Regions from separate parts of the Streptomyces sp. 2-1 genome, predicted to be linked through region 4. Evidence: riboswitches for the same ligand, from Rfam matches in the RefSeq annotation. Region 4 holds a riboswitch; each other region holds the start of a gene.

Region 1 (4,170 bases), 4.4 Mb from region 4:
CAACGAAGAGGGCATCCGCACCGAAGTGATCTTCGCGGCGCTCGTCGGCGCCATCCTGTGGAATCTGCTGACCTGGCTCCTGGGTCTGCCCTCCAGCTCCTCCCACGCACTGTTCGGCGGCCTGATCGGCGCCGCCGTCATGTCGGCCGGCTGGTCGTCGGTGAACGGTTCGACCGTCGTCACCAAGGTGCTGCTCCCCGCGATCGCCGCGCCGCTGGTGGCCGGCCTCGCCGCGATGCTCGCCACCCGGCTGACCTACCGGATCAGCAGGAAGGCCGGTGAGCAGGCGACCTCCAAGGGCTACCGCGCCGGTCAGATCACCTCCGCGGGCCTGGTCTCGCTGGCCCACGGCACGAACGACGCGCAGAAGACCATGGGCATCATCACGCTCGCCCTGGTCACCGGCGGTGTGATCGCGCCCGGGTCGAACCCTCCCCTGTGGGTCATCGTCTCCGCCGGTATCGCCATCGCGCTCGGCACCTACCTGGGCGGCTGGCGCATCATCCGCACCATGGGCAAGGGCCTCACCGACCTCGCGCCGCCGCAGGGCTTCGCCGCCCAGACCAGTGCCGCGACGGTCATCCTGGCCTCCTCGCACCTCGGCTTCTCGCTCTCCACCACCCAGTCCTGCTCCGGCGCCGTGATGGGTTCGGGCCTCGGCCGCAAGGGCGGCGTCGTCCGCTGGTCGACCGCGACCCGCATGTTCGTCGCCTGGGGCCTCACGCTTCCCGCCGCCGGTCTGGTCGGCGCGGGCGCCGAGTTCCTCACCAAGCAGGGCACCTGGGGCATCGTCCTCACCGGCGCGCTGCTGATCGCGGGCTCGGCGGTCATCTGGACGCTCTCCCGCCGCCAGCCCGTCACCGTCGACAACGTGAACGACGTCAACGGCGAGCCCGCCGGCGTCGTGACCACCGCCATCGCGGCCGTCACCCCGCCGCCGGCGGGCACGGTCGCCGCGGCCGACGACCTCAAGACCACCATCCCGGGCCCGGACGCCACCGAGCCCGCCCGCCCGGCCACGGTGTAAGGAACCCACAGCATGAAGATCGACTGGGCAGCCCTCGGCTCCGTCTTCGGAGTCAGCCTCATCGTCACCGTCGCCCTCGTGGGCCTCTTCACCCTCGGCATCGTCGGCCTCTCCAAGCGCGAGTCCGCCTCCGCCCAGGGCAACACCGCGACCCTCGCGGTCACGGGCGCGTACGCCTGCTTCGCCGCATGCGCGGCAGCGGTGACGTACGGGATCTATCTGATCGTCGCCTGACGCGTACGGCACCTCCGTCACGCACGACTCCGCCCCGTCGACCCTCCGGTCGGCGGGGCGGAGTCGTGTCCGTGTGTGGGCCTCAGCACACTCTCCCGTCGCAGGTCAACGGCAAGTTGACGGGTGTTCGTGGGCGTGGTGGACTGCCGGAGCCATGTACGGCGGCAGGAGAGGAAGCCGGTGCGAATCCGGCGCGGTCCCGCCACTGTTACCGGGGAATCGATACCCCGGGAGCCAGGAACTCTCGCCGTCGGTCTCGTCGAACCAGGGCGCGGACACCCTGAGTGAGGACAAATCGCCATGCGCGGCTGCCCAAGTGCCTTTCCAGCGACGGTTGTGCCCGACCTGACGGTCGGCTGAACCGATGCGTGCCGATCGCGTCTTCGCGTACGGCGCCGCCGCCGGCCTTCTCGGTGACCTGCTGCTCGGCGATCCCCGCCGGAGGCATCCGGTCGCCGCGTTCGGGCGGGCCGCGGGTGCCGTGGAGCGGGTGCTGTGGCGGGACCACCGGGGGTGGGGCGCGCTGCACACCGCCGTGTGTGTGGGTGGCGCTGTGTCCCTCGCCGCCGTCGCCGACCGTTCCGTACGGACCTCTCGCATCGCGTCCGTCGCGTTGACCGCCGCCGCCACCTGGTCCGTCGTCGGCGGGACTTCGCTCGGGCGGGAGGCCCGGGCCATCGGCGGGGCGCTCGCCGCCGGGGACATCGAGGTGGCCCGGGAGCGGCTGCCCCACCTGTGCGGGCGGGATCCGCAGGCGCTGGACGCCGACGGGATCGCCCGGGCCGTCGTGGAGTCCGTCGCCGAGAACACCTCCGACGCCGTCGTGGGCGCCCTCGTGTGGGGTGCAGCGGCCGGTGTGCCGGGGCTCATCGGGTTCCGTGCCGTGAACACGCTCGACGCCATGGTCGGGCACAGATCCGCCAAGTACCGGCGGTACGGGTGGGCTTCCGCACGGCTCGACGACGTCGCGGGCTGGCCGGGGGCGCGGCTCACCGCCGTCCTCGCGGCCGTCGCGGGAAGCGATCCGCGCGGGGCCGTACGCGCCTGGCGTGCCGACGCCGTCAAGCACCCGAGCCCCAACGCCGGGCCCGTCGAGGCCTCGTTCGCGGGGGCGCTCGGCGTGCGGCTCGGCGGGACGCTCTCGTACGCCGGAAGGGTCGAGCACCGGCCCGTACTCAATGGTGGAGGGCGGGCCGTGGAGGTCGCGGACATCGAGCGGGCCGTACGGCTCTCGCGGCGCGTGGGCTGGCTCGCGCTCGGCGTGAGTGTCGCCGGACGGCTCCTCGTCAACGGCCTTCGCACGAAGGGGCGTACGTCATGAGTCGGGGAACGAGCGGGGGAACGGGCGGCGGGCTGCTCGTCGCCGGTACCACCTCCGACGCGGGCAAGAGCGTCGTGACCGCCGGGATCTGCCGGTGGCTGGTGCGGCAGGGCGTGAAGGTCGCGCCCTTCAAGGCGCAGAACATGTCGCTCAATTCGTTCGTCACGCGGGAGGGCGCCGAGATCGGGCGGGCGCAGGCCATGCAGGCGCAGGCCGCGCGCGTGGAGCCCACCGCGCTCATGAATCCCGTGCTGCTCAAGCCCGGCAGCGACCGCAGCAGCCAGGTCGTCCTGATGGGCAAGCCCGTCGGGGAGATGAGCGCCCGCGGCTATCACGGCGGGCGGCAGGAACAGCTCCTCGGGACCGTGCTGGAGTGCCTCGCCGAGTTGCGGGGCACGTATGACGCGGTGATCTGTGAGGGGGCGGGCAGTCCCGCCGAGATCAATCTGCGGCGGACGGACATCGTGAACATGGGCATCGCGCGCAACGCGCGGCTGCCCGTGCTCGTCGTCGGCGACATCGACCGCGGGGGTGTCTTCGCCTCCTTCTTCGGGACCGTCGCGCTGCTCTCGCCCGAGGACCAGGCGTGCGTCGCCGGGTTCCTCGTCAACAAGTTCCGCGGGGACGTGTCCCTGCTGGAGCCCGGCCTCGACATGCTCAAGAACCTCACCGGACGTCGTACGTACGGGGTTCTGCCCTTCCAGCACGGTCTGGGCATCGACGAGGAAGACGGGCTCCGGGTCTCGCTGAGGGGCTCGGTCCGGGAGTCCGAGGTCTCCTCCCCCGTCGGCGAGGACATCCTGCGGGTCGCCGTCTGCGCGATCCCGCTGATGTCCAACTTCACGGACGTGGACGCGCTGGCCGCCGAACCGGGCGTCGTCGTGCGGTTCGTGGACCGGGCGGAGGAACTCGTCGACGCGGACCTGGTCGTCGTGCCCGGCACCCGGGGCACGGTCAGGGCCCTGGAGTGGCTGCGGGAGCGCGGCCTCGCGGACGCCCTCGCCAGAAGAGCCGCGCAGGGGCGTCCCGTCCTCGGAATCTGCGGCGGCTTCCAGATCCTCGGCGAGCACATCGAGGACGAGGTCGAGTCGCGCGCCGGCCGGGTGGACGGGCTCGGACTCCTGCCCGTGCGCGTCCGGTTCGCGCGGGAGAAGACCCTCACCCGGCCCGTCGGCGAGGCGCTCGGCGAGCCCGTCGAGGGGTACGAGATCCACCACGGGGTCGCCCAGGTCACCGGCGGCACACCCTTCCTCGACGGCTGCCGGGTCGGCGAGGTCTGGGGCACCCACTGGCACGGCTCGCTGGAGTCGGACGGCTTCCGCCGGGCCTTCCTTCGCGAGGTGGCGGCCGCCGCGGGGCGCCGCTTCGTACCGGCCGCCGACACGTCGTTCGGGTCGCTGCGCGAGGAGCAGCTGGACCGGCTCGGCGATCTGATCGAGGAACACGCGGACACGGACGCGCTGTGGCGGCTCATCGAGTCCGGCGCGCCGACAGGACTGCCCTTCATTCCACCGGGAGCACCCGCATGAGCACAGTGTTGTTGTTGTCGACCGCCGACACGGATCTGCTGGCGGCGCGCGCCGCCGGC
Region 2 (4,170 bases), 3.6 Mb from region 4:
AACTCCCGGGCCACGGGCGCCTGTTCTCCGGCGACCACCTCCTGCCGAGGATCACTCCGCACATCGGCCTGTACGAGGACCCGGACGACGAGACCGTCGCCGACCCGCTCGGCGACTACCTCGACTCCCTGGAACGGATCGGCCGCCTCGAACCGGCCGAGGTCCTCCCGGCCCACCTGCACGCCTTCACCGACGCCCCGGCCCGCGTAAGGGAGTTGCTCGACCACCACGAGTCCCGCCTCACCGACCTGCGCTCCCTCCTCGTCACCCCGCTCACCTCCTGGCAGCTCGCCGTCCGCATGGAGTGGAACCGCCCGTGGGACGACATCCCCTACGGATCACGGAACATCGCCGTCTCGGAGGCGGAGGCCCACCTGCGCCGACTGGTGAAACTGGGCCACGCGGAGGCGGTCCCGGGGAGCGATCCGGTGACGTACGTGGCCGTTTGAACCTGCCCCTCGGGCGGCAGGGCATGGTGCATGCCCTGCGGCTCCAGGTGGAAGCGTCCGCGCAGGAGCCGGGACGGACAGGAGCTAGTCCAGCAACCTGCGGATCAACTCCCCCGCCTCACCCAGGAGTTCGACCTCGTGGCGGCTCATTGTCGGGTTGGCGGCCCGCTGTCCCGTCGCCCAGCCGAGGCCGCCGTCCGGGCCCGTCAGGAGTGCCGGGTCGGGGCAGTCGGCCAGCAGCGCCGACAGCATCTCCTCGGCCAGGGGCGCGCGGGGATCGTCGTCGACGGCCACCTGGGCCACGATCACGGCGGACATGCTCCAGTCGTGGCCGGGCGGGCCCTCGTCGGTGTTGGCCCAGTCGATCACCATGGGTCCGGCCGGGGTGAGGAGCACGTTCTCCGGGTGCAGGTCCAGGTGGAGGACGCGTACGGCGGGGTCCGTGGAGCGGCGGGCCGGGATCGCGTGCAGGTCGCGCAGGAGCCGCGCGAGCGCCAACCCCGCCTCCCCGGCGGTGAGTTGGCCTGCTACCAGCGCCTCGACCACGGTCGGCCCGTACAGCCGCTCCATCACGAGGTCGGTGCGCGGGCGCGCCTCCGCCGCCCGCACGCGCGGCACGGGATAGCCGTGGCCCCGTACGTACTCCATGACGGCCGCCTCGGCCGGCGCGTCCCCGTAGCCGTCCCGGTACCGGCGCAGCACCCACTCCCCGCCGGAGCCGTCACCGAGTCCGTCGTGGCCGTCGCGATCGCCGAGCGCGTAGACATCCGCCGTGCGCCCCGAACCGAGCAGGCGGCCGGCCCCCGCAGGTATCCCCATGGGCAGAAGCTACCCGGAGCCGCCGCCCGGCCTCACAGGCAGCCTCACGGACAGCCCCACAGGCGACCCCACGGCCGCCCCTCAGGGTCTTGCTACGGGCCGGTACAGTGAGCGGGTCGTCATCACAGTCGTACGGGGGGAAGCCGGTGCAAATCCGGCGCTGACCCGCAACCGTGTGCCGCCCGGCCGATCGGTCGATCACTGGATCCGTGGATCAATGGATCAATGGATCAGCCGATCAGGGGCGGTGAGCCGGACTGCCCCGTACGGACGTGACCGGCTCGCGTCACCGGGACCGCCGGTGACCGGCACCGTCGAGGCATACGGGGCCGAGCCGCCTTGGATTCCAGGCTGCCCGGCTCCCTGACCGGGAAAGGCATCCGCCGATCATGTTTGTCCGCCGCAGCGCAGCGGTACTGGCCGCCACCGCCGTGATCGGTACGGCGTTCGCGCCGGCCGCCCTCGCCGACGAGTCGCCCGGCGCGAGCCCGTCCCAGGCGTTCCCCTCCGCCCTGTACGGCAGCACCGACCCCACCTACGACGGCGTCTGGCGGCAGTCGCTCGCGCTGCTCGCCCAGGACACCGTGGATGTGAAGCCCGCGAAGAAGTCCGTCGACTGGCTCGTCGGCCAGCAGTGCGAGAGCGGGGCCTTCACGGCGTACCGCCCCGACCCGAGCGCCAAGTGCGACGCCAAGACCAAGGTCGACACGAACAGCACGGCCGCCGCGCTGCAGGCCCTGGAGGCCCTCGACGCGAGCGACGCCGTGACGGGCGCGGCCGTGAAGTGGCTGAAGTCCGTGCAGAACAAGGACGGCGGCTGGGGCTACTTCCCCGGCACGCCCAGCGACACCAACTCGACGTCCGTCGTGATCGGGGCCCTGGACGCCGGGGACACCGACCCGAAGGACGTGCCCTCGAAGGACGACCGGACGCCGTACGACGCCCTGCTCGGCCTCTCCGTCCCCTGCGACGAGACCGGCGGCGGCGCCTTCGCCTTCCAGCCGGACAAGAAGGGCAAGCTCGCGGCGAACGCGGACGCCACGGCGGCCGGGGTACTGGGCGCGCTCGGCGAGGGCCTGGACGCCGATCCCGACGAGGACGGCGCCGACAAGGCATCCCCGAAGGCGTCCGAGTGCGCGGGCGGTGACTCCTTCACGATCGAGGACGCGGCGGCCAACGGCGCCCGGTACCTCGCGGGCGCGGTCGCCAAGAACGGCTACCTGAAGTCGTCCCTCCCCGGCGCCGAGGACCAGCCCGACTACGGCAACACCGCCGACACGGTCGTCGCGCTCGCCGCCGCCGGCCGCACGGCCGACACCGAGAAGCCGCTGGCCTGGCTGGAGAAGAACTCCGGTACCTGGGCGGCGAAGAGCGGCCCGGCGGCGTACGCACAGCTGATCTTCGCGGCGAACGCCACCGGCACGGACCCGCGCGCCTTCGGCGGCGCCGACCTCGTGAAGCAGCTCGGCGCGACCGGCCCCGCGGCAACGTCCTCCGACGCCTCCACCGCCCCGGCGAACGGCAAGAGTGACGAGGCAGATGCTTCGGACGAGGACGACGGCGGGGTCAGCCTCTGGTGGATCATCGGGGTCGGCCTGGTCGGCGGCATCGGAATCGGCTTCCTCCTCAGCGGCCGTAACAAGAAGCAGCAGCCGTGACCTGCCGCCGCCTGGTTCTGCCGGTCCTGTGTCTCCTGCTCGCCGTCCTCGGCACGGCGGGGCAGGCCCAGGCGGTCGGCTACCGCTACTGGTCCTTCTGGGACCGGAATTCCACCGCCGATACTGCCGATACGGCCGACACGTGGGTGTACGCGACCCAGGGGCCGTCGACCGCCCGCCCCTCGGACGGTGACGTCCAGGGGTTCCGTTTCTCGGTGAGCGAGGACTCCAAGGACTCGGCGAAGCCGCGCGGCACCGCCGACTTCGCGACGATCTGCGCGAAGACGCCCGCACGGGAGGGGTCCAAGCGGGTCGGCCTTGTCCTCGACTTCGGCACGCCCGCGGACGCCCCGTCCGGCTCGACCCCGCCCCGCCCCCGCACGGCCTGCGCCCGCGTGGACGACGACGCCACGACCGCGGACGCCCTCGCCGCCGTCGCCAAGCCGCTCCGCTACGACACGAACGCCCTGCTCTGCGCCATCGCGGGCTACCCGACCACGGGCTGCGGAGAGCCGGTCGCGGACGACCGCCCGAAGGCTTCGGCGTCGCCCGGCGAGGAGGCGGAGAGCAATTCCGCCGACGGGGACGACAACGGCGGCCCCTCGCTGGGCCTACTGACCGGAATCGCCGCGGTAGCAGCCCTGGGCACGGCAGCGGTATGGCAAGCCCGCCGCCGCCGGGGTTGACGGGCCTGTGCAATGACCGCCAGCAAGGACGACCGACACCGGGGACGCAATACCGCAGCTACAAGTGCTGTGGGCAGGCGTTCCGCAGGGCGGAACGGGTGGGCACAGCCCATGGCACCGGGCACCCGATCCAGAAAAGTCCAACACAGACTCACCGCCCCACAAGCAACCAGAACCAACGCAATCCACCCAGGCGCCTGGTGGCTCTGGGCCCTCGGCCTGGGAACAGCCGCCTCCCGCACCACGAACCCCCTCCTCCTGGCCCTCCTGATCGGCGTAGCCGGCTATGTAGTAGCGGCCCGCCGAACAGAGGCCCCCTGGGCCCACTCCTACGGCGCTTTCGTAAAACTGGCCCTCGCCGTCCTGGCCATCCGCCTCGCCTTCGCGGTCATCCTCGGCTCCCCCATCCCCGGCACCCACACCCTCCTCACCCTCCCCGAACTCCCCCTCCCGGCCTGGGCGGAGGGCATCCGCATCGGAGGCCGAGTCACCGCCGAAGGCCTGACCTTCGCCCTCTACGACGGCCTGAAACTCGCCACCCTCCTCATCTGCGTAGGC
Region 3 (4,170 bases), 5.2 Mb from region 4:
CCCGCTTGTACTCGGCGGTGTGCTTGATGTCCTCCGCCGTCATCACGCCCTCCGCGTCCGGTACAGCACCAGCACGAACACCGGTACGCCGATCAGCGAGGTCACCACGCCCACGGGCACCTCCTGGGGGTCGAGGACGGTACGGGCCAGTGTGTCCACCCACACCAGGAACACCGCTCCGGCGAGGGCCGTGACGGGGAGCAGCCGGGCGTGCCCGGACCCCACCAACGCCCTTGCCGCATGCGGGAGTACGAGACCGACGAAGCCGATCGCGCCCGCCGAGCTGACGAGCGCGGCGGTCAGCAGCGCCGTGGCGCACAGCAGCACCAGTCGCGTACGGGCCACGGAGACCCCGAGCGTCGCGGCGGCGTCCTGGCCGAAGGCGAACGCGTCGAGCGTCCGCGCGTACCCGAGGCACACCAGCAGCGTGACCGCGAGCACCGCGAAGCACACCCAGACGTCGGTCCAGCCGACCCCGCTCAGTGAACCGAGCAGCCAGAAAAGCACCCCGCGGGTGGTCTCGGCGTCGGCGGAGGTCATCACCACGAAGGAGGTGAGCGCGGAGAAGAGCTGCATCGCGGCGACCCCGCTCAGCACCACCCGGTCCGTCGCCCCGCCCAGTGTGTGACTGAGCAGCAGGACGAGCCCGAACGACAGCACAGCGCCGAGGAACGCGCCCGCGGAGACCGAGAGGAGGCCCCCGCCGACGCCGAGGACGACCACGATCACCGCGCCGGTCGAGGCGCCGGAGGACACCCCGAGGACGAACGGGTCGGCGAGCGGGTTGCGCAGCAGGGACTGCATCACCGCACCGCACACGGCGAGTCCGGCCCCGCACACGGCCGCCAGGAGCGTACGCGGCAGGCGCAGCTCCCAGACGATCCCCTCCCGGATCGGGGTCAACTCCGAGCTGCCCCAGCCGAGATGGGACGCGACCACGGACCAGACGTCACCGACCCGGATGTCCGCAGGACCGATGGTGATGGCGACGGCGACGGACAGGAGGAGCAGGGCGACACCCGCGGTGATGAGCAGTCCCAGGCGCGGCCGTGTCACCCGGCGAGCCCGAACTCCCGCAGGGCGGAGGCGACTTGCTCGACGCCCTCGACCGTGCGGATGGTCGGGTTCATCGCCTGCCCGCTGAGCAGGACGTACCGCTTCTTCTTCACGGCGGTCATGTTCTTGGTGACCGGGTCGGACTCCAGGAACTCGATCTTCTTCCTCGCGGACTCGGCGGTCTGCGACTTGCGCGTGAGGTCGCCGATGACGAGCACGTCGGGGTCGCGGTCGGCGACGGTCTCCCAGTTGATCTGGGGCCACTCCTCGTGCGTGTCGTCGAAGACGTTCTTCGCGCCGAGGGTCCGGGTGATGACGCCGGGCGCGCCGCAACAGCCCGCCATGTAGGGCGAGTCGGAGTTGGCGAACCAGTAGAGGAGGGTGATGTCGGAGGCGTCGATCCCCGAAGTGGCCTTCTTCGTACGCTGCTTGAGGTCGGCGACGAGTCGCTCGCCCCGCTGCTCGACGCCGAACACCTCGGCCAGGTCGCGTACTTCGCCGTAGATGGCGTCCATGCCGAGTGCCTTCGTCCGCGCGCCGTCGCCGCCCGAGGCGTTGTCCTTGCCGACGCAGTCGGAGGGCGAGACGTAGGCGGGCACGCCGAGCTTCTCGAACTGCTCCCGGGTGGCCACGCCGCCCTTGCCGAGCGTCGAGACGAACGAGGCGGCGACGAAGTCCGGGTCGGCGTCCAGGACCCGTTCGAAGGAGGGGTTGTTGTCGGCGATCCGCTTCACCTTCGCGTTCGCCTTCTCCAGGCCCTTCATCACCGGGTCGGTCCAGGTCGCGGTGCCGGCCATGCGGTCGGCGAGGCCTAGCGAGAGCATGATCTCGGTGGTGCCCTGGTTGAGGGAGACGGCCCGCTTCGGCGGGGACTCGACGCGTACGGTCTGTCCACAGTTGTCGAGGGTGACGGCGGCCCCGGAGTTCCCGGAGTCCGTGTCCGACGACGTGTCTCCCGAACCGCAGCCGGTCAGCAGGAGAACCCCGGACAGGGCGAGGGCAGCGGGACGGGCAAGACGTGCGACGGGCACGGGAGTTCCTCAGTCGTCGAGGGCTCGAACGCGGAGCCCGGTCGTACGGTGCTCCCCCGTCGGCGCGTGACCGCGGAGGCCGCCAGCAGGTCTTCGGACTCGGGGTCACCCGGACGAGGCGCCTTCCCGGACCGTCATGTCGGTCCAGTGGCCGATGCCCCGCCCGTCACCCTCACCGCTGCGCGTCAGCTCCGGATTCCCACCGGATTCCCTGACCCACGTACATGGGTTCGACTGGCCTCGGCAAGCTATCACGGCGGGTGTCGCGGACCTGCGGGCGGACCTGCGGAGAGGCCGGGGACGGACCGGCGTACGGCCCTGCCGACGGACGCGGCGAACGGACCGGCAGGACGGGCCCCATCGGCCGCTCCACCTGTTCCGGCCGTGTTCACGGCTACGCCACACCCCTGCCCACGCCGCTGCCCCCACGGCCTGAATGAGTGGTTCCGCTCAGTCAATCTCCAGGAGGCACCGGAGGGCCGCCCCATGACCGGGACCGAAATGGCGGGGACCGCATCCGCAATCAACCGTCGTCGCTTTCTGCTCGCGTCCGGCGCCGTCGCGGTGGGAGCGGCCGGAGGAGCAGCCGCCGTCTTCCCGCGGCAGCACCCGACCCCGACCGTGCAGCCCGCCGCGGAGAGCGCCGCCCCTCAGCCGCCCCTCGCCACCCGACGACCGGCACGCCAGGCGCCGCGACGCGCGGCCCCGTACGCGGCGACCACCCTGGACACGACGGCCCGCCTCGCCGGCCACGCGCACCCCGACACCTACCGACGGCTCGTATCGGGCCCCGGCTGGCCCATGGTCGTACGCGGGGATCTCGCGCCCGCCGCCACCGGCCGCCAGGACCGGCGCACCCCGCTCGCCTGCTTCGTGCAGTTCACCGACCTGCACCTCACGGACGTGCAGAACCCGCTGCGCACCGAGTTCCTGCGGTCGCGCAGGCCCGCCGCGTGGCGGGCCCAGGAGGCGCTGACGGTGGCGGGGGCGGTGGCGCTCGTGGAGCAGGTGAACGCGCTCGGCCAGGGACCGCACACCGACCTCGCGCCCTCGTTCGTGATGACGACGGGCGACAACATCGACAACAACTCCGCGATCGAACTGGACTGGTTCCTCACACTGATGAGCGGCGGCAGGATCACCCCCAACAGCGGGGATCCGTCGGCGTACGAAGGCGTCCAGAACTCCGGTCTGCCCCTCTACTGGCACCCGGACGACGGGGCCCTGCGCGACCTGGACAAGCGACGCGGGCTGCCCCGCATACCCGGCTTCCTCGACGCGGCGATACGGCCCGTGACCAGCCCGGGGCTCGACATCCCCTGGTACTCCACGGTCGGCAACCACGACGACATCCCCGGCGGCTGTCTGTCACCCGCGCTGGGCGACTTCGCCGTGGGCTCCCGCAAGCTGCTGTCGGTCCCGGCCACAGACGCGGCGGCCTACGCGAAGGCGCTGAACTCCGGCGACGACCCCAAGAGCGAGGTGCTCTCGGCGATCCTCAAGCGGCACGCCACCTCGGCGCGGACGGTGACGGCCGACGAACGGCGCCGGCTGTTCACCCCGCACGAGTACCTGGCCGCGCACCTCGACCCCGCCCACGCCGGAGCGGGCCCGGTCGGCCACGGCTACACGGAGAACAACCTGGACGGCGACCGGATGTACTACACGTTCCGGATCGCCGAGAACGTCATCGGCATCAGCCTCGACACGACGTACCGAAGCGGCCACTACGAGGGCTCGCTGGGCACCGATCAGCTCCGCTGGCTGGAGCGGACGCTGGCCGCGCACAGCTCCCGGTCCTACGACGCCGACGGCCGCCCCGTACGCAACGCCGGGGCCGACGACGCCCACGTCCTGGTCTTCAGCCACCACCACAGTCCGAGCATGACCCGCCGCCCCGACGCCGCCCGCACGGAGGAGCCGCGGCACGACGGTGCGGAGGTCCTCGCCCTGCTCCACCGGTTCCCGAACGTGGTGGCCTGGATCAACGGCCACAGCCATGTCAACCGGATCACGCCCCACGCCCACGCCACGCCCGCCCGGTCCTTCTGGGAGGTCAACACCGCCTCCCACCTGGACTATC
Region 4 (4,170 bases):
GAGGACTACACGGCCGACGCGGGCGACAAGGGCGTCCAGGTCGAGCTGCCGTCGGCGACGGCGGGGGCCGGGCACTAGCCCCGCGGGCGGGGGCGGCCGGGCTTTATCGCCCCCGCCGCCCTTACCCATTCCCGTCCCTTACTCAGGGGCTCCGCCCCCGAACCCCCAAAAGATTGCGCAGTTCCCCGCGCCCCTAAAAGGGGCGCGGGGAACTGCGCACCCAGCCACGACTCACCCGCACACATCCCACCCCGCAAACCCCACCCACCCTCAGCAGCCTCTCCGGCGTTTGAGGAGCGGGGGTTCGGGGGCTGGCCCCCGAAAGGGACGGGAATGGGTAAGGGCGGCGGGGGCGACAACTGCCCCTGGCGGCACGGGAGTCCGCCGTTACGCTGGTCCGTGTGACCGTTCGCGATCCGATCGTCCTTGACAGTGATCCCGGGATAGACGACGCCGTGGCCCTCCAGTACCTGCTCGGCACGGGCAGGTGGGACCTCAGGGCCTACACCTCCGTGGGCGGCAACCTCCCCGTCGAGCAGACGTACCGCAACGCCCGCGCCCTGGCGAGAGCCCTCCGCATCGACACGGACGTCCCGGTCCACCGCGGAGCGGGCCGCCCGCTGACCCGCCTCCCGTACACGGCCGCAGACCACTTCCACGGCCCCGCGGGCCTCGGCCACGAGACGCTGCCCGACTCGACCGCCGCACACCCGACGGAGTCCTCCGCACAGGCGCTGCTGCGGCTCTCCCGGGAGCACGAGGGCGAGCTGACCGTGTGCGCGACCGGCCCGCTCACCAACGTGGCGATCGCGCTCCTGGAGGACCCGGCCTTCGCCCGCCGTGTGAAGAAGTTCGTGTTCATGGGCGGCAACGCGCAGGTGCCCGGAAACATCACCCCGGTCGCCGAGTTCAACATGTGGGCGGACCCGGACGCCGCCGAGGTGGTGCTCTCCTCCGGCATCCCGTTCACCATGGTCGACCTGGACGCCTCGCACCGCTGGCTCTTCGGCCCCGCCGACCTCGCCGCGCTGGAGGCGGCCGGGGAGGGCGCGGCGCTCGCGGCCCGGCTGCTGCGGGTCTACATCGACTCCTACCGCCGCCACGGCGGAGGCGACACCTGCCCGCTGCACGACCCGCTCGCCGTGGGCGTGTGCGCGGACGAGTCGTTCGTGACGCTCGCGGAGGGAGCCGTCGTCGTCGAGTGCTCCAGCGAACTCACCCGCGGCCAGACCGTGTTCGTCCCCTCGGCCGCCCAGCGGAACTACTACACCGAGTCGCCCGCCCTGACCGCCCGCACCCGCCACACCGGCCGCGTGGCCCTCGGCCCGGGCCCACGCGACTTCACGAAGGACTTCGTCACGACCCTCCCGCAGTGGCCGGCCGTGGGCTGAGCCCCCTTGGACGACCCCGGCTGGATGCCCCCGGCCGGGGTGCGGGAAAAACTCGGCGCTCCACGCCGTACCCCTCGGGCACACTGCCAGGCATGGACATCGTGATCAGGCGGGCGAGGCCCGAGGAGTACGAGGCTGTGGGCGAGATCACCGCGCAGGCCTATCTGGGGGACGGGCTCCTCGACTTCGGGGAGAGCGACGAGTATCTGGGCGAGCTGCGGGACGTGGCGAAGCGGGCCGCCGCCGCCGACGTACTCGTGGCCGTCCTGGGGACGGGCACGGGCGAGCGGGTCGTCGGCGGCGTGACCTTCGTCCCGTCCGGCGGGCCGATGGCCGACATCGCGCGCGAGGGCGAGGCCGAGATACGGATGCTGGCGGTCGCCACGGAGGCCCGCGGACACGGGGCGGGCGAGGCTCTCGTACGCGCCTGTGTCGACCGCGCCCGGGCCACGGACGGCTGCGTACGCGTCGTGCTCTCCACCCAGCGCACCATGCACAGCGCCCATCGCATCTACGGACGCCTCGGCTTCACCCGCGCCCCCGACCGCGACTGGAACCCGATCCCGGACCTCGACGACATCATGCTGCTCACCTACGAGTTGACACTCTGACACCCTCCGAAGCCGACACGACACAACATGTGGGGGTGCTTCCCGAGCCCGGCACAAGATGTATGCTCATGCTCGCTGTCGCCGCAGGGGAATCCGGTGCGAATCCGGAACTGTCCCGCAACGGTGTACTTGTGCATGTCTGTCCCCAGAGGAGAGCCGTGCGCCTGGTCAGTCCGAGGACCTGCCGACAGCGTGCCCAGGCCGCCCGGCCCGGGTGCCATGACGTCCGGGCCTCGCGGAGTGGGCCGGTGGACGCGGCGTACCGCTGCGCAGAGCGTGTACCCCCGTGTGCCCCGATCCCCCCTCCCCGCAGGCCCCGTGCCGAGCGAGGGAGAGCCCCACGTGACCATCGCGCCAGCCGATCCGGTCTCAGCGAAAGCGCCCCAGTACCAGCAGGACAGGGCCGAGGCCGACGGACCGGGAACCGTGTTGCTGCGGACCCTGACCGACCTCACCGCCGACCTTCCCGACGCCGATCCCGGCAGGGTCGCCGCCGCCGCGCTGCGCGGCCGGTCCTCCGTGGGGGCCGACGGGATCACCGCGGAGCTGCGCGAGCTGGCCACGGAGTCGGCCGCGGGCCTCATCTCCGAGGACCCCGTGTACTCGAAGCTGGCCGCCCGCCTGCTGACGATCGGCATCGCCGAGGAGGCCGCCTCACAGGGGGTCAGGTCCTTCTCCGAGTCCGTCGCGGTCGGCCACCGCGAGGGCCTGATCGCCGACCGCACCGCCGAGTTCGTACGGACCCACGCGGCCCGTCTGGACGCGCTGATCGACCTCGAGGGCGACGACCGCTTCGGCTACTTCGGCCTGCGCACGCTGCACAGCCGGTATCTGCTGCGGCACCCGATCACGCGGTCCGTCATCGAGACGCCCCAGCACTTCATGCTGCGCGTGGCGAGCGGCCTCGCCGAGGACGACACGACCCGCGCCCTCGACGAAGTGGCCGCGCTGTACCGGCTGATGAGCCGCCTCGACTACCTGCCGTCCTCCCCCACGCTCTTCAACTCCGGTACGCGGCACCCCCAGATGTCGTCCTGCTACCTCCTCGACTCCCCGCTGGACGAGCTGGACTCCATCTACGACCGCTACCACCAGGTGGCCCGGCTCTCGAAGCACGCGGGCGGCATCGGCATCGCGTACTCCCGGGTCCGTTCCAGGGGTTCGCTGATCCGCGGCACGAACGGGCACTCCAACGGCATCGTCCCGTTCCTGAAGACGCTCGACGCCTCGGTCGCGGCAGTGAACCAGGGCGGCCGGCGCAAGGGCGCGGCGGCGGTCTACCTGGAGACGTGGCACTCCGACATCGAGGAGTTCCTGGAGCTGCGCGACAACACCGGTGAGGACGCCCGGCGTACGCACAACCTGAACCTCGCGCACTGGATCCCGGACGAGTTCATGCGCCGGGTGAACGAGGACCGCGTGTGGTCGCTGTTCTCGCCGGCCGACGTGCCCGAGCTGGTCGACCTGTGGGGCGAGGAGTTCGACGCCGCCTACCGCAAGGCGGAGGACCAGGGCCTCGCCAAGAAGACCATCCCGGCCCGCGACCTGTACGGCCGCATGATGCGCACCCTCGCGCAGACCGGCAACGGCTGGATGACCTTCAAGGACGCCGCCAACCGCACGGCCAACCAGACCGCGCTGCCCGGCCACACGGTCCACTCCTCCAACCTCTGCACGGAGATCCTGGAGGTCACGGACGACGGGGAGACGGCGGTCTGCAACCTCGGGTCGGTCAACCTCGGCGCGTTCGTGGACACGGCCACCGGTGACATCGACTGGGAGCGGCTGGACGCGACCGTCCGTACCGCCGTCACCTTCCTCGACCGGGTCGTCGACATCAACTTCTACCCGACCGAGCAGGCGGGCCGCTCCAACGCCAAGTGGCGGCCGGTGGGCCTGGGCGCGATGGGTCTGCAGGACGTCTTCTTCAAGCTGCGGCTGCCCTTCGACTCCGCCGAGGCCAAGGCGCTCTCCACCAAGATCGCCGAGCGCGTCATGCTCGCCGCGTACGAGGCGTCCGCCGACCTCGCCGAGCGCAACGGCCCGCTGCCCGCCTGGGAGAAGACCCGTACGGCGCAGGGCGTGCTGCACCCCGACCACTACGACGTGGAACTGAACTGGCCGGAGCGCTGGGCCGCGCTGCGGGAGCGGATCACCTCGGTCGGCAT

What was found. A riboswitch is a leader RNA that binds a small molecule or an ion and turns the genes downstream of it on or off. The one in region 4 is predicted to bind cobalamin.
Region 1: it holds a riboswitch for cobalamin, as region 4 does, so the genes downstream of both, ACN20J_RS12895 (cobalamin biosynthesis protein) here and ACN20J_RS32345 (ribonucleoside-diphosphate reductase subunit alpha) in region 4, are expected to answer to the same signal.
Region 2: it holds a riboswitch for cobalamin, as region 4 does, so the genes downstream of both, ACN20J_RS16285 (prenyltransferase/squalene oxidase repeat-containing protein) here and ACN20J_RS32345 (ribonucleoside-diphosphate reductase subunit alpha) in region 4, are expected to answer to the same signal.
Region 3: it holds a riboswitch for cobalamin, as region 4 does, so the genes downstream of both, ACN20J_RS09260 (ABC transporter substrate-binding protein) here and ACN20J_RS32345 (ribonucleoside-diphosphate reductase subunit alpha) in region 4, are expected to answer to the same signal.

What each region holds. Positions count from the first base shown of each region.
Region 1 covers NZ_CP183383.1:2,929,148-2,933,317, forward strand. The annotation lists gene ACN20J_RS12885 (inorganic phosphate transporter) at 1-1,027, shown strand, start outside; gene ACN20J_RS12890 (hypothetical protein) at 1,040-1,261, shown strand; cobalamin riboswitch at 1,392-1,528, shown strand; gene ACN20J_RS12895 (cobalamin biosynthesis protein) at 1,626-2,582, shown strand; gene ACN20J_RS12900 (cobyric acid synthase) at 2,579-4,111, shown strand; gene cobN (cobaltochelatase subunit CobN) at 4,108-4,170, shown strand, end outside.
Region 2 covers NZ_CP183383.1:3,682,281-3,686,450, forward strand. The annotation lists gene ACN20J_RS16275 (MBL fold metallo-hydrolase) at 1-449, shown strand, start outside; gene ACN20J_RS16280 (phosphotransferase) at 534-1,268, opposite strand; cobalamin riboswitch at 1,365-1,549, shown strand; gene ACN20J_RS16285 (prenyltransferase/squalene oxidase repeat-containing protein) at 1,658-2,926, shown strand; gene ACN20J_RS16290 (SCO2322 family protein) at 2,923-3,612, shown strand; gene ACN20J_RS16295 (energy-coupling factor transporter transmembrane component T) at 3,724-4,170, shown strand, end outside.
Region 3 covers NZ_CP183383.1:2,110,311-2,114,480, forward strand. The annotation lists gene ACN20J_RS09250 (ABC transporter ATP-binding protein) at 1-43, opposite strand, end outside; gene ACN20J_RS09255 (FecCD family ABC transporter permease) at 43-1,056, opposite strand; gene ACN20J_RS09260 (ABC transporter substrate-binding protein) at 1,053-2,087, opposite strand; cobalamin riboswitch at 2,154-2,341, opposite strand; gene ACN20J_RS09265 (TIGR03767 family metallophosphoesterase) at 2,574-4,170, shown strand, end outside.
Region 4 covers NZ_CP183383.1:7,324,585-7,328,754, reverse strand. The annotation lists gene mctP (monocarboxylate uptake permease MctP) at 1-78, shown strand, start outside; gene ACN20J_RS32355 (nucleoside hydrolase) at 402-1,391, shown strand; gene ACN20J_RS32350 (GNAT family N-acetyltransferase) at 1,484-2,002, shown strand; cobalamin riboswitch at 2,035-2,206, shown strand; gene ACN20J_RS32345 (ribonucleoside-diphosphate reductase subunit alpha) at 2,345-4,170, shown strand, end outside.